One region of the Pectobacterium colocasium genome, then DNA from elsewhere that is predicted to be linked to it. Evidence: predicted binding sites of a transcription regulator. Region 1 holds the regulator's gene; the other holds the start of a gene.
What was found. Region 1 encodes LexA, which represses DNA repair genes until DNA is damaged. Its sites were predicted from a motif close to TNCTGTATGTACATACAGNA; they were not measured.
Positions count from the first base shown of each region.

Region 2: the regulator LexA is predicted to act here: its motif matches at 5,511-5,530, upstream of mutH (DNA mismatch repair endonuclease MutH).

Region 1 covers NZ_CP084032.1:638,986-646,896, forward strand. The annotation lists gene plsB (glycerol-3-phosphate 1-O-acyltransferase PlsB) at 1-1,434, opposite strand, end outside; gene LCF41_RS02915 (diacylglycerol kinase) at 1,562-1,927, shown strand; gene lexA (transcriptional repressor LexA) at 2,038-2,646, shown strand; gene LCF41_RS02925 (CsbD family protein) at 3,161-3,370, shown strand; gene zur (zinc uptake transcriptional repressor Zur) at 3,435-3,944, opposite strand; gene LCF41_RS02935 (pirin family protein) at 4,092-4,790, opposite strand; gene LCF41_RS02940 (LysR family transcriptional regulator) at 4,903-5,799, shown strand; gene LCF41_RS02945 (glutathione S-transferase family protein) at 5,858-6,853, opposite strand; gene LCF41_RS02950 (DoxX family protein) at 6,962-7,357, opposite strand; gene LCF41_RS02955 (YqjK-like family protein) at 7,631-7,911, opposite strand, start outside.
Region 2 covers NZ_CP084032.1:1,061,481-1,069,391, forward strand. The annotation lists gene trmB (tRNA (guanosine(46)-N7)-methyltransferase TrmB) at 1-605, shown strand, start outside; gene LCF41_RS04765 (YggL family protein) at 607-951, shown strand; gene LCF41_RS04770 (YggN family protein) at 1,110-1,823, shown strand; gene LCF41_RS04775 (NADP(H)-dependent aldo-keto reductase) at 1,983-3,023, opposite strand; gene LCF41_RS04780 (YgdI/YgdR family lipoprotein) at 3,230-3,436, opposite strand; gene LCF41_RS04785 (TerC family protein) at 3,623-4,339, opposite strand; gene mutH (DNA mismatch repair endonuclease MutH) at 4,577-5,272, opposite strand; gene rppH (RNA pyrophosphohydrolase) at 5,969-6,502, shown strand; gene ptsP (phosphoenolpyruvate--protein phosphotransferase) at 6,515-7,911, shown strand, end outside.

The sequences.
Region 1 (7,911 bases):
GGTGGTCAATGGGAGCGGTTCGCCGAAGTTCACATACCCTTGGCCGAGATTACGCAGTTTGCGCAAACCGCGCACCATCTGCATAAAGCCTTCTTTTTCCTTCACCGCGCCGCGCAGTTCTTTCGCATAGGTGCCGACTTCCATCACATGCTCGTAACCGACATAAATCGGCACCAGCGTGATAGGGCGCGTACCGCCTCTGAGCATGGCCTGAATGGTCATGGCCAGCGTACCGGTTTTAGGCTCTAACAGACGACCTGTGCGCGAACGTCCACCTTCCATGAAGTATTCCACCGAATAGCCACGGGCAAACAGTTCACCCAGATACTCACGGAAAATCGTGGAATACAGCTTGTTGCCTTTGAAGGTACGGCGAATGAAGAAAGCGCCAAGACGGCGGAAGATTGGGCCTGCTGGCCAGAAATTAAGATTGATGCCCGCGGCGATGTGTGGCGGCACTAAGCCCTGATGGTACAGGACGTAGGACAACAGCAGATAGTCCATGTGGCTGCGGTGGCAAGGCACATAGACAATACCGTGACCATCCTGCGCCAACTGACGAACGCGTTCGGCGTTATGGACGTTTATCCCCTGATAAAGGCGGTTCCACGTCCAGCTTAAAACGCGATCCGACAGACGTACGGCCTCGTAGGAGAAGTCGGCGGCAATTTCTTCCATTAGCGCAATCGCGTTCTGCTGCGCTTTCTCAGTAGAAATCTTCTTACTGCGCGCCTCATCGTCCACGGCTTTCTTGATCGCTTTGGAATCCAGCAGCTTATTAAACAGCTCCTGACGTACCGGCAAGCGTGGGCCAACTGCCGCCAAACGTTGGCGAGAGAAGTGCATACGCGCGACACGCGCCAGTTTGTGGGCTATGGTTTTGTCTGTGCCATGCTCGGTCGCCATATAGCGCAGTGACACTGGGCTGGAGAAGCGGACAAAACTGTCACGGCCTAGCCACAGAACGGCGAAGAATTTCTCAATACCGTTGAGCAATCGCAGGTGCGGTGTGGCCTGAGAATGGCCTTCCCGACCCGGAGAACGCCCAAACATCACGGAAACCGGCACCATCTGAACGTCTAAATCTGGATTGGCGCGATGCAGGTCCAGATAGTCGTGGAACAGTTTGACGGATTTCTGCTTGGGTACGTAATAGCGGAAGACACGCGGCCCGTCATTAATAAAGACGTGGCTTGGGAGTTCGACGCCGTTGAATTCGAACGACTGCGAGGGATCGGGTAACCCCAATGCCAGGCACTTCGCACGTAGCGTCAAGAGATCTGCCTGAGAGTTATAAGGCAGAACATAGAGTATAGGACGTGAGGGATCTAACCCCAGCTCGACCACAGGATCTGCGGGAATAACTTTGCTTTTAACCAGCAGTTTCAGTGGGAGATTCAATAGTTTATAGTAAATTTTACGCCAACCTGACATAACAACTTGGAGCCTCTTGTTAGCAATGCGCCGCAAGGATACCAGAAACTGCGCCGGAGATCTGTGGTGATGAGACAACATGAGCGCGTTAAAATGCGAACTATTTTGCATAAATAGCGGAGGATAAATGAATAAAGCAACGGGGATGATCCGGATTATTAAGGCGACCGGTTATTCCCTTAAGGGGCTAAAGCAGGCATGGCAGCATGAGGCGGCGTTTCGTCAGGAAACCGTACTGACTATTGTCGGCGTGATTATCGCGTGTTTGCTGCCAGTTACGCTGGTTGAAAAACTGCTGCTGATCGGGTCTGTCGTATTGATTATGCTCTTTGAGTTGGCTAATAGCGCCATTGAAGCGGTTGTCGATCGTATTGGCCCTGAGCATCACGAATTATCCGGAAGGGCGAAAGATATCGGCTCGGCAGCTGTTTTTGTTGCCATCGTGTTAGCCGCTGTCGTATGGGTCAGCATTCTCTGGCAACATTTTGCCTGACGGTACGCATAAATGAATAAAAGTCAGAGGCTTTGCCGATATCTCCATTCCCAATTGTGGCTTACCTGTATATACTCACAGCAAGACTGTATAAACAACCAGGGGGCGGAATGAAAGTATTAACAGCAAGGCAGCAGCAGGTTTATGACCTGATCCGCGATCATATTGCGCAGACCGGAATGCCACCAACGCGCGCGGAGATTGCTCAACAGCTGGGGTTTCGCTCTCCCAATGCGGCTGAAGAACATCTGAAAGCGCTGGCGCGTAAAGGCGTTATTGAGATTGTATCCGGCGCTTCTCGCGGTATTCGTCTGCTGATGGAAGAAGAAGCGGGCATTCCTCTGGTTGGTCGCGTGGCTGCCGGTGAGCCTCTGCTGGCACAGGAACATATCGAATGTCACTATCAGGTTGATCCTGCCATGTTCAAACCCAGCGCTGATTTTTTGCTGCGGGTGAGCGGTATGTCAATGAAAGATATTGGTATTATGGATGGCGATTTATTGGCCGTGCATAAAACAGAAGATGTACGTAACGGTCAGATCGTTGTCGCGCGTATTGACGATGAAGTGACGGTGAAGCGCCTGAAAAAGCAGGGCAATATGGTGCATCTTCTCGCGGAGAACGAAGAGTTTGCCCCGATTGTTGTCGACCTGCGTCAGCAAAGCTTTTCGATAGAAGGCTTAGCAGTTGGCGTGATTCGTAACAGCGACTGGAGCTAACGGTTCATAGAGATGCACTGTTCACCTGTCTGAATCAGTGCATCATCCTCTTTCTCTTTCTCTTTGTGTTAATCGCGTCATGTGCTAGTCACTTTATGTGTGGGGTGTCCCGCGTGTTAAGCTGCTAGCTGTATATATTTCGTTACATTTATCGTGTGTTCTCTACGATTCCTCTTACCACCTGTTTTCCCACTGCTTTTGCGGTGATGTTCTCTTTCCTAACGTCTTTTTTAGCTACAGATTCCTATTTTTCAATTTTAATCGAAATATTCGACTATAATTTTTATCAAGATAAGCATTTTTATCTTGATTGGTTGTTTGGTGATTGATCATCAGCGATCACATTTAGGTTGGCCCGGCAATCAAGGGAGACAGTGGCGAAGCACACCGTGATGGTTCACACCATGATGACGCTGCTTACTGAATAGACCGATTTATCTGATTATCTGAAACTGACGCATAAGTCGGTAGTCACGATTTTTATGCGCAATTCACCTAAGGTACGGAGATTCTTATGAATAAAGACCAAGCCAGCGGTAACTGGAAACAGTTTAAAGGTAAAGCGAAAGAGCAATGGGGCAAATTAACGGATGACGATCTGACGGTCATCGAAGGTAAACGTGACCAACTGGTAGGGAGAATCCAGGAGCGTTACGGGTACGCAAAAGAAGCGGCAGAGAAAGAAGTGAAGCACTGGGAAGAACACCACAAATATCACTGGTAGTGAACGTGATGCTTCTGCGCAGAAAGAGACGATAGCCCTTGGGGCTATCGTTTTTTAATCGAGGTTACCGCTTTTTAATTGGAACCGTGTGGTCGTGGTCGCAATGATCCGGCTGTTTGCACGATGCCACTTCCTGACAGCCGCCACATAGCCCGTGAGCTTCCACAACGCTGTGACGTAGCGTAAATCCTGACTGCTGTGCCAGGCTACGTAGTGTTTCTTCCACACCTTCGGTTTGACGTTCCGTGACCTGCCCGCAGCGATCGCAGATGAACAGGGCTGATGTATGGCTGTGGTCTTCAATATGGTGGCACAGCACGTAGCTGTTGTTTGACTCAACTCGATGAATGAAGCCTTGTTCCAGCAGAAAATCCAGTGCGCGATAGACGGTCGGCGGTTTGGCCTGAGGTTCGGACACTCGCAGCAGATCCAGCAGGTCATAAGCGCTGATAGCGCCGGACTGCTGCGCCATTAGACGTAAAACCTCTAACCGCTGCGGCGTGAGACGCACAGCGCGCTGCTGACAAATCTGTTCAGCCTGGGCAAGAAGTTTGTCCTGTTTGGTTGAATCCATTGTCATATCACCCTGACGCATTGAGGAACAAGACGGATATCTTACCACGGCTGAAGAAAAACGCCGAACTGGCGGCGTTTTCCTGCGAAAACAACTTCCTGTAAAAACAACGAACAGAAGTCCCTGTAAAAACAGCGGACAGAAGCGCTACACGACCAGGTCGATGAGCAGCGCCCGTAAAGGTGTTTCTGCCTGTAGCGTCAACGCCGTTTCTTCTTTGACAAAGGCGCCGTCGCCGCAATGTAGGGCTTCACTGTGCTGATTGCCTTTTACCACCATTGAACCGTGGATCAACTGGAGGTATGCCTGATTGCCCTGTAGTGCGATCGTGCTTTGCTCATTCTGCTGGAGATCGACATGATGGATCCAAACCTGCTGGCGCAGTTGCAGACTCGTCTGTTCGCCTTCCGGTGAGGCAAGCAGAGTGTGACTTGATGAATCCAATTCCATGCGCTGTAACGGGCTGTTCTCTCGAGTCTGGCAGGCATTCAGCCATAACTGCAGCCGTGTCAGTGGTTTACTGGGGTTGGTATTATGTTCGCTATAGCTGACGTTTGGCTGAGTCGCGAGTAGCAAAACATCGCCAGCTTTGGCCTGAATGTGGCGACCATTGCTGTCGCGGTATTCAGCTTCACCCTGCAGAATGATGTTCAGAATATCAACCCGTGGGTAGGTTCGCGGCTGAAATGATGCCCCCGGCGCTAATACTTCCTGATTGAGCACGCGTAGAGAAGCGTAGCCCAGCAACTGTGGGTCAAAATAGTGACCAAAAGAAAAGGTGTAGCGTGCTTGCAGCCAGCCATAGTCGGCCTGGCCGCATTGCCCCGCTGCTCTTCGTGCGATCATAATTTTTATCCCCCAGATAATTATTTATTAAACCGATAGTAATTGTGTGGACGTTGGATTGTTAGCTAGTTAATCTGGTGGGTATATTCAAAATTCCTGAATGAGTACCAAGATGGCGAAAGAACGAGCATTGACGCTGGAAGCCTTGAGGGTTATGGATGCGATCGATCGTCGTGGCAGCTTTGCCGCTGCGGCAGACGAGCTGGGTAGGGTGCCTTCGGCACTGAGCTATACCATGCAGAAATTGGAAGAAGAGTTAGATGTGGTGTTGTTCGATCGTTCCGGGCACCGTACTAAATTCACGAATGTCGGGCGTATGCTGCTGGAACGTGGACGTATCCTGCTGGAGGCCGCGGATAAGCTCACGACGGATGCGGAAGCACTGGCGCGCGGCTGGGAAACGCATCTGACGATTGTGACGGAAGCGCTTATTCCGACTCAGCGGCTTTTTCCGTTAATCGATAAGCTGGCGCTCAAAGCGAATACACAGGTGTCGATTCTGACGGAAGTGCTGGCGGGCGCGTGGGAACGTCTTGAGCAAGGGCGTGCCGATATCGTGATTGCACCGGATATGCATTTTCGCTCCTCTTCAGAAATGAATACCCGCAAGCTGTACACGATGAATAATGTGTATGTTGCCAGCCCAGAGCACCCGATTCATCAGGAGCCTGAACCACTGTCGGATGCCACTCGGGTGAAATATCGCGGGATTGCGGTGGCGGATACCGCACGCGAACGCCCGGTGCTGACCGTACAATTGCTCGACAAACAGCAGCGTCTGACGGTGAGCTCGCTGGATGATAAGCGGCGTGCGCTGCTGGCTGGGTTAGGTGTCGCGACCATGCCTTATCCGATGGTCGCGCAAGATATTGCCGAAGGGCGTTTGCTGGTGATTGGGCCGGAGCATCAGATGGAAAGCCAGATTATTATGGCGTGGCGGCGAGACAGCATGGGCGAGGCGAAATCCTGGTTCCTGCGTGAAATTCCAAAACTGCTGAACCAGCCCTAAACCCTGCATTTTTTGCGGCAAGGTGTGGTTTCACACCTTGCCTCTGCACTTCATTATGTCAGTATAAATCGACAAACGTCTTATCACGGTGGTGAGGCTGGTTCAGATCTTGCTCTGGACCCAGCGAAATCACGCCATGCGGATTAATCGTGCCGTGGCTACGATAGTAGTGGTGACGAATATGCGCCATATCGACGGTATCGGCGATGCCAGGCATTTGATAAATATCACGCAGAAAGCCGAACAGATTGGGATAATCGCTCAGGCGATATTTATCGCATTTAAAATGCGTGTGATAGACCGGGTCGAAACGGATCAGTGTCGTCCACAGGCGCAGATCGGCTTCGGTTAATTGCTCACCGGTCAGGTAGCGCTGTTTTGCCAGTATGGCTTCCAGATCGGATAATGCGGCAAAAACGGTCGTTGCTGCTTCATCATAGGCCGACTGACTCGTCGCAAAACCGGCTTTGTAAACGCCGTTGTTGACCTTGTCGTAAATCCAGCCGTTCAATTCATCAATCTGAGCGCGTAGCGCTTCTGGGTAGTAATCTCCTGCCGCTGCGCCCACGCCGTCAAACGCGCTGTTCAGCATACGGATGATATCGGCGGATTCATTACTGACGATGGTGTGTTGCTCGGTGTCCCACAGGACGGGCACGGTCACCCGACCGCTGTAGTCCGGTTTGGCGTGCAGGTAGAGTTGGTAGAGGAATTCGTGTTGATAAAGTGAGTCCCCCGTTGCCTCCTCAAAATCAGTCCCGAACGTCCAGCCGTGATCGAGCATGAGCGGATGAACCACCGACACCGCGATATGGTCTTCTAACCCTTTCAGCTGTCGCATGAGCAGCGTGCGGTGCGCCCACGGGCAGGCGAGCGAAACATAGAGATGATAACGACCGGATTGTGCAGGAAAGCCACCGTTGCCGGTGAGGCCGGGTGCACCATCAGGCGTGACCCAGTTGCGGAATGTGGATTCTGAACGCTTAAAGTGGCCGCCGGTAGATTTGGTTTCATACCAGGTATCGTGCCATACGCCGTCAACCAGTTGTCCCATCAATCCTCCCGTTTGTGTGTGATGATAAAACGACGGCAAGCCTTTTATGCTTGCCGTCTACTTTGCGATTTGGCTATTAAGTGTAGTACAGGCTTGAAAAGACCCCTCTTACCACTTTTTGCCCAGCAGGCGGTCGATGCTGAATGCGCCTGGGCCGGTTACTGCCAGCAGGAGGTAGCCGCCAGCAATGGTCAGGTTTTTCATGAACATCAATTGGTTCATGCCTTCCGCAAAGTTAGAGTGGAAAATCAGTGCAGTCAGCAGCGTAAAGCCCGCAGTAAACAGTGCAACGGTACGCGTCAGCAGGCCGAACAGCACCGCCAGACCACCACCCAGTTCCAGCAGAATGGTCAGTGGCAGCAGGAAGGTCGGTACACCCATCGCCTGCATGTATTGTTGTGTGCCCGCATAGGCATCACCCAGCTTACCGTAACCTGCAACGATAAACAGAATCGGCATTAAGATACGTGCAACCAGCAGTGCAGTGCTTTCTAAATTTTTCATCATCTCTCCAATTGATTTTGTTGTGGGCTATATCGCCCTGTTGTGTTTGTTATAGCAGGTGTTGTCTGAAAACTTGGCCCGCCATCAGGTTATGGGCAGATAGTATAGAGAGATGATTTGGGCTACCAGCGAGTATAATTGTTGCAGTATTTCAGAAAAATTGATGTTCAGTGAATGATGCAAGAACGCGCTGCAATGACGTGAGCGCGTCAGGCAAAAGTGAAGTGAATAATGGCGTATAGCACAGGCAGATCGCCGATGCGATAGGAAGGATTACGGACGAGCATCAAACGTTTTGCGGACGAGCCTGAATGTTCCCCACAGCCCGGCAAGACGGCGTCCCCAGCGAATCATACGGCTGGGGTGCCGCACGCCATAGAGCGCCACGAGGCTGGAGCCAACGATCCAGTATTTACGCCACTGCATCAGGCTTTGCCAGCCGCGATCGTAACGGGCGGTGGTATCCAGCCAGTGTTTCTTACCTGCCGATAAATCCAGCCGCTGCTGCTGTATCTGGCGCAGTAGCTGGGCTTTTTCTCTGTCTCGCTGCTGAC
Region 2 (7,911 bases), 420 kb from region 1:
ATAACTACTGGCCGGTGATGGGCGTGGAATATCAAACCGAACAGGTAGATTTTAACGCGCTATTTGGTCGTGACGCGCCAGTGGTGCTGGAAATTGGTTTTGGGATGGGCGCCTCGCTGGTAACGATGGCGGCACAGCATCCTGAACAGAATTTCCTCGGTATTGAAGTTCACCTTCCGGGCGTGGGGGCGTGTCTCGCTTCCGCACAGGAGGCGGGCATCAGCAATCTGCGCGTGATGTGCCACGATGCGATCGAAGTGCTGACGAAGATGATCCCCGATGGATCGCTGTCGATGGTTCAACTCTTCTTCCCTGACCCGTGGCATAAAGCCCGTCATAATAAACGCCGCATCGTCCAGGTGCCTTTCGTTGAACTGGTGCAAAGCAAGTTGAAGGTTGGCGGCGTGTTCCATATGGCAACAGATTGGGAACCTTATGCGCAACATATGCTCGAAGTGATGACGTCTGTCGCCGGGTACCGCAACCTTTCCGATAAGAATGACTACGTTGAGCGGCCGGATTCCCGTCCGCTGACGAAATTTGAAGCGCGCGGCCAGCGTTTGGGGCATGGCGTATGGGATCTGATGTTTGAGAGGATAAAATAAAATGGCACAAGCTCGTAGCCGTCGTTTACGTAAAAAACTGCACATTGATGAGTTTCAGGAATTAGGCTTTTCGGTCAGCTTCCGCTTTCCTGAAGGCACTAACGTGGAAGACATCGATCAACTGATGGATAAGTTCGTTGATGAGGTGATTGAACCACAGGGTCTGGCATTTGAAGGCAGCGGTTATCTGTACTGGGAAGGTCTCATCTGCTTGCAAAAACTGGGTCACTGTACCGAAGAACACCGCCAACTGGTTAGTCGCTGGTTGGAAGAACAGAAACTGACGGATGTGAAAGTCAGCGATCTGTTCGATATCTGGTGGGATCTGCCAGAAAACCTGCTGTAATTTTTGCTTCAGTAAAAGCAGAAGAGCTTTGGTTTACACCAACGCGTTAAGCTAAGTAAAAAAGCGCCTGAGCGGATGATGGCTCAGGCGTTATCCGCCTCATCAAAGGGCACATTGCTGCTTTCTCGCTACTGCCGTTGTTTTCTTCAGGAGAAAATATGTCGCGTAAAATGACCTTGGGTTTATTGATGTTGCTGTCCTGGCAAGCGCAGGCAGCTTACCAGTGCAACGTGAACCCGCAGGACGACATTATTATTAGTCCGCAGCACGTGCAGGTCGTGGGTGCCAGCGGCAATTTACAGCTTTCCCCGCAGGGCGACATCGTCCGTAACGGTACGCCGCTTACCCTGAATGCCGAACAGCGCCAGAAGGCTAAAGCCTATCAGGCGGATTTGCGCCAGCAACTGCCGTGGATCGATCAGGGCGCGCAACAGCATCTTGAAAAAGCGCGAGTCGCGCTGGATAAAGTGATCGTGCAGGAGCTCGGCAGCGACAGCAATGTGCGTAACCGTCTGACTACGCTGGATAAACAGCTCAAACAGCAGATGAACCGTATTATCGAACACCGCAGTGATGGTCTGACGTTCCACCATCAGGCGATTAAACAGGTTGAGCAAGATGGCAAGCAGATCGTGCAGCAAAGCATGGGCGGCGTCTTGCAGGATAGCCTGAACGAGATGGGCGTAAAACAGATGTCAAGCGGCGGTAACCCGCTACAGGCAATGATGGGCAACCTAGGCGGTTTGCAGAAAGCGATTCAGGCCGAGTGGAATAATCAGGAACTGGAGTTCCAGCGTTTTGGTAATGACGTATGCAGTCGCGTGACGTCGTTAGAAAACCAGCGCAAGAGCCTGCTGCAAACGCTGAAGTAATCGTTCAGCGTTTTTGTTCACGCCTTGTTTTGTGGATGCATTGTTTTTGTGAATGCATTGTTTTTGTGAACCCATTGTTTTTGTGAACCCATTGTTTTTGTGAACCCATTGTTTTTGTGAACCCATTAAAGAAAACCGGGCAGTGCCCGGTTTTGTCGTTTACGGTGCTGGGAACGTGAATCGACGGTGGATCGCTTCCAGTTCATCAAGGATCTCGCCGTCCAGCGTCAGGTTTTGGCTGTCGAGGTTGATTTGTAACTGCTCCAGCGTGGTCGCACCTAACAACGTGCTGGCGACGAACGGCTGCTGACGCACAAATGCCAATGCCATTTGCGCCGGATTCAAACCGTGCTTTTGCGCCAGCGCCACGTACTCGGCAACGGCCGCCTGAGCCTGCGGGCCGGTATAGCGGGTGAAGCGGCTAAATAGCGTGTTGCGCGCGTTAGCGGGTTTTGCGCCATTCAGGTATTTACCCGTCAGCGTACCGAATGCCAGTGACGAATAGGCGAGAAGTTCTACGCCTTCATGCTGGCTGATTTCCGCTAAGCCGACTTCAAAACTGCGGTTCAGCAGGCTGTAGGGGTTCTGGATAGACACAATGCGCGGCAGATCGTGTTTTTCCGCCAAATGCAGATAGCGCATCACGCCCCACGGGGTTTCGTTAGAGACGCCGACGTAGCGAATCTTACCGGCACGAACCTGTTCACTCAGCGCTTCCAGCGTTTCCAGCAGCGTAACGACCGGTTTGTCGTCAGTATATTGATAGGCCAGCTTGCCAAAACAATTGGTCTGGCGCTGTGGCCAATGCAACTGATAAAGGTCGATATAGTCAGTGTTCAAGCGTTGCAGACTGGCGTCCAGCGCAGCACGGATATTTTTTCTGTCCAGCGCCTGCTGCGGGCGGATGCTGTGATCGTTTCCGCGCACAGGACCGGAGACTTTGCTCGCCACAATCAGTTTTTCACGGCCGCCACGGGATTTCAGCCAGGAACCGATATAGCTCTCGGTTAACCCCTGTGTTTCCGGGCGTGGAGGAACGGCGTACATTTCTGCTGTGTCAATCAGGTTAACACCTGCGGCAATGGCGTGATCTAACTGGGCATGAGCGTCTGCTTCGCTGTTCTGTTCGCCAAAGGTCATCGTACCAAGACCCAGCACGCTCACTTCTAAAGAACTATGGGGAATACGGTGATATTGCATTGCCAGCTTCCTTATGTCTGAAAATAGCAGGTGTCTTTCTCCTCATTTCCGCATGATTTTTTGCGATTCCAATGAGTTTGGGAGAACACACCTGAATTTGACTATAACGAAGCCGTGGCGAGTGGGGAAGTCTCTTCTGCTGCCCTTTAGCAGGATTCTGCCAGAGTGCGTCGCCCGATGGGGGGAATATCGGGCTAACGCTGCCGTTAGCGCTGCACGATCTGGGAAACTTGGTCGCTGTTGATCTGTTTCTGATTACCTTGCTCATCGATATAGCTGAGCAGCCCGGTATCTTTATCCAGCACGGGTTTTCCCTGCGTCAGAAGCATTTGCCCCTCTTTTGTCGCCATCACGTAGTCACTGGAACAGCCCGCAAGGGTAAATAATAACGCCAGTGTGACTGCCATTTTCATCCGTACTTTCATTGTATTAACCCGTTAATAAATGCAAAAACTTAAGTGAGTCTAGCAAAGGGTTGAGAGGGATAACGTAGGAATAATGGAAAAAATGCGTGTTGGGGGCGTTAATTTTGTGTAATCAGGCGGCTGGTGGCCGCCTGATTAGGTCGTTTGGCGTTTTGAGCGCTCACTCTGCGGCGATCAGTGTGCCGTTTTCTCTTTTTTACTGCGCAGCAGGTTCAGCGCCTCGACGGACATTGAGAAGAACATGGCGAAGTAGATATAGCCTTTCGGTACGTGAACGTCGAAGCTTTCCAGAATCAGGGTGAACCCGACCAGAATCAGGAACGACAAGGCCAGCATTTTGACGGACGGGTGGCGTTCGACAAACTCGCCGATAGGACGCGCGGAGAACATCATGACCCCAACGGCGATAACGACGGCTGCCATCATAATGAACAGATGGTCAGACAGGCCAACGGCGGTTATCACCGAGTCCAGACTGAAGATAATATCCAGCAGCATGATTTGCACAATCGCGCCAAAGAAAGAGTACACCTTGGAAGTATGGTCTTCTGAACCGCCTTCGACGGTTTCGTGAATTTCCTTGCTCGACTTCCAGATCAGGAAGAGCCCCCCGAAGAACAGAATCAGGTCACGCGTGGAAATTTCGTTGTCGAATGCGGTAAACAGCGGGTCAGTCAGACGCATGACCCAGGCAATGGAAGCGAGCAGCCCCAAACGCATCAACATCGCCCCCATCAGCCCGATGCGGCGTGCTTTGTTTTGTTGGGCTTTAGGCAGTTTGGCGACAACCAGAGACAGGAAAATAATGTTATCGATCCCAAGAACGATTTCCAGAATAGTCAGCGTTCCCAATGCCAACCATGCGTTCGGATCAACAATCCAATCAAACATTATATCAATACACCTTAAACGAAACGTAAACGATATTATACTCTGCCAGCTCGGTGCGTAGGCAAGCGAAAGTGTGATGTCGTAAAGATATACTCGTCATACTTCGCATGTGCTCCATGTGCTGGCGTCCCTTTTACTCTGGGTCGGCGTCAGGCTTTTCCCAGGTCATATTCCCTTGTCGCAATAAAACCAGTGTACGACGAAGTATCGTACTGATGAAGCATAGCCTAATGACGCTCAGTTGCTGAGCTGCATAAAGTGGCGGGCCAGCAGCGGCGCGGTAAAGGTTTTTTTCAGGTAGAACCCGCGCGGCAAGGTCAGAATTGGCTGGCCAAATTCGCCAATGGCTTCCGTTAGTGCTCGGCTATTTGCCGCTTTGGGACGTAATTGCAGGACTTCTCCATGCCGGGCGGTGATGCTTTCTACCTGACCAAGCACGATCAGGTCCATTAACTCTTCCCAATCGCAGCGCAACTGCTCCTCTTCTTCTTCGCTGGGGCTCCAGATCAGCGGCGTGCCAATACGGCGTTCTCCCAATGGAATGTGTCGCGAGCCTTCCACTGGAATCCATAGCACCCGTGCGAGCTTGTGTCGTACGTGGCTGCTTTCCCACGTAACGCCGCTGTTGCCTGTTAACGGCGCAACGCAAACGAAAGTGGTTTCCAGCGGTTTACCTTGTTCATCAATCGGAATGGTTTTTAGCTCAACGCCGATGTCAGGGAAATCCTGCTCGGGCTTGCTGCCTGCGCTGGCTCCCAGAAAACGTTCCAGCAAGACGCCAATCCAGCCTTTATCGCGTTTCAGGTTGGCGGGAAGCGGCAAGCGTGCGATGTCCGCTAATTCCGCGAGATTATAACCCGCGAGGGATTGTGCGCGTTCCAGCAAAGCGTGCTCATGTGGCGGCGCAGTCGTGTGAACCGTGGGTGAATTCATAGCGTATAGCCCGATATTTTTCCGCTCAAAAAAAATACAACAGATGGGGAGTACCCATGCACAGCCTGCAAGACGGTGGAGAAAAACAATAATAGCATGATTCGTAGCGCTTTTTTTCAGTGTGATGGCGATCACTTTGCTGGGTTTTGCAAACTGTTCACGTATAGCCACCGACAATAAACAGGATCTTACACTAGGTTATCCACAGATTTCTTGGATAACCCACATAAACATGAATTACTGGTTCGATTTACAGCCTTGACTCGCGGCATTTTTGCTGTTTTTGCCTATTTATTGCCTGAGTTTGAGGCATTACCTGTGGATAAAATCGACGTAGCGCGATCTTTCGCCAATCTTGCATTGTATGCCATTTGAACAAGCATCAAGGGTTCACCATTGCCAGTAAAACGGTTTGTAATTTTATGAATAGAAAGCACTATTTTTTAATTTATGGTGGTTTTTTTTCTTCATCAAAAATGAGTTTTACTCACTTCTTCATGGGTTCTGCACAAAGATGTCCACAGAAAAAGTGAATAAATTGCGGATTCCAGTCTTCACGTGTTTATAACTTTGATCTTATCTGTGGGTTATCTTAATTTTATTAGTATCACATGCTTTCTAAGCAGTGGTTTACCGCCTGACGGGAGTGTGAAACAATCAGGTCATCTTTGCATTGATGTTTATCGAGGTAGTCCGGTGATCGATGATGATGGCTACCGCCCAAACGTTGGTATTGTAATTTGTAATCGGCAGGGGCAGGTGATGTGGGCCCGGCGCTATGGTCAGCACTCCTGGCAGTTTCCGCAGGGGGGGATTAACCCCGGTGAAAGTGCTGAGCAGGCGATGTACCGCGAACTGTTTGAAGAGGTCGGGTTAAGAAAAAAGGATGTGCGCGTGTTGGCATCTACCCGTAACTGGTTACGCTATAAATTACCAAAGCGTTTGGTGCGTTGGGATACAAAACCGGTCTGTATCGGCCAGAAGCAGAAATGGTTTTTGCTACAGTTGATGTGTAATGAGTCGGATATCAATATGCAGAGCAGCGGCACGCCGGAATTTGATGGTTGGCGCTGGGTGAGTTACTGGTATCCGGTACGTCAGGTCGTCTCTTTTAAGCGAGATGTGTATCGTCGCGTGATGAAGGAATTTATCAACCCGGTGATATTGCTTCAGGAGAGTGCTGCGGCTCGGATGACAACGCCATCCGGTCCTCGGCGAAAAAGAGGGTAATTCAGGCACATTATGCTCACGCGCTTGCGAGAAATTGTCGAAAACGTTGCGGCAACTGCCCGCCTTAGTGATGCGCTGGACATTCTGGTCAATGAGACCTGTCAGGCTATGGACACGGAAGTCTGTTCCATTTATCTGGCCGATCACGATCGTCAATGCTATTACCTGATGGCAACGCGTGGCTTGAAAAAGCCGCGCGGGCGCACGGTTACGCTGGCGTTTGGGCAAGGTATTGTCGGGCTGGTTGGTCAACGCGCTGAGCCTATCAACCTGGCCGATGCCCGTGCTCATCCCAGTTTCAAATATATCCCCGCGGTGAAAGAGCAACATTTTCGCTCTTTTCTTGGCGTTCCCATTATCCACCGTCGCCACCTGCTGGGTGTACTGGTGGTGCAACAGCGTGAACATCGTCAGTTTGATAAAAACGAAGAATCGTTCATGGTGACGCTGGCCACGCAGATGGCCGCTATTCTCTCCCTTTCGCAGATCAAAACGCTCTTCGGTCAATACCGTCAGACGCGCGTGAAAGCGCTGGTTGCCGCTCCCGGTGTGGCGATCGCCCCTGGCTGGCAGGATTGTACTCAGCCTTCTCTGGATCAAGTATTTCCCGCGTCGAGTCTGGACAGCGAGCGTGAGCGCTCCCGTTTAACGCAGGCGTTGGAAGAGGCAACGGCGGAATTCCGTCGTTTCAGCAAGCGGTTTAACGCTAGTGCGCAAAAAGAGAGCGCGGCGATTTTCGATTTGTACTCGCACTTGCTGAATGATGCGCGGCTAAAACGAGAACTTTTTCAGGAAGTAAATGCGGGCAACGCCGCCGAGTGGGCCGTAAAACTGGTGATCGAACGTTTTGCCGCGCAGTTCACCAATTTGCAGGATACGTATTTACGAGAACGGGCGGGCGATCTGCGCGCGTTGGGGCAACGGCTGCTGTTTCATCTCGATGATAACGCGCAAATCATGGGGCAGTGGCCTGAGCGCTTTATCCTCGTAGCGGACGAATTAACGGCGACGCTGCTGGCGGAGCTGCCGCCAGAGCGGCTGGCGGGCGTTGTTGTGTACGATGGTGCGGCTAATTCTCACGCGGCGATTCTTGTGCGTGCGATGGGGATTCCGACGCTGGTGGGGGCGGACATTCAGCCCGATCTGCTGCATCAGCGCTTGCTGATTATCGACGGCTATCGCGGTGAGCTGTTGGTCGATCCTGAACCCGTGCTGGTACAGGAATATCAGCGTCTGCTGACGGAAGAAAACGAGCTGACCCGTCTAGCCGAAGGCGAAATGGAACAGCCTGCCGTGCTGAAAAGCGGTGAACGTATTCAGGTCATGTTGAATGCCGGGTTAAGCGCCGAACACGAAAAGCGTTTCATCAATCAAGTTGATGGCGTGGGTCTGTACCGTACGGAAATCCC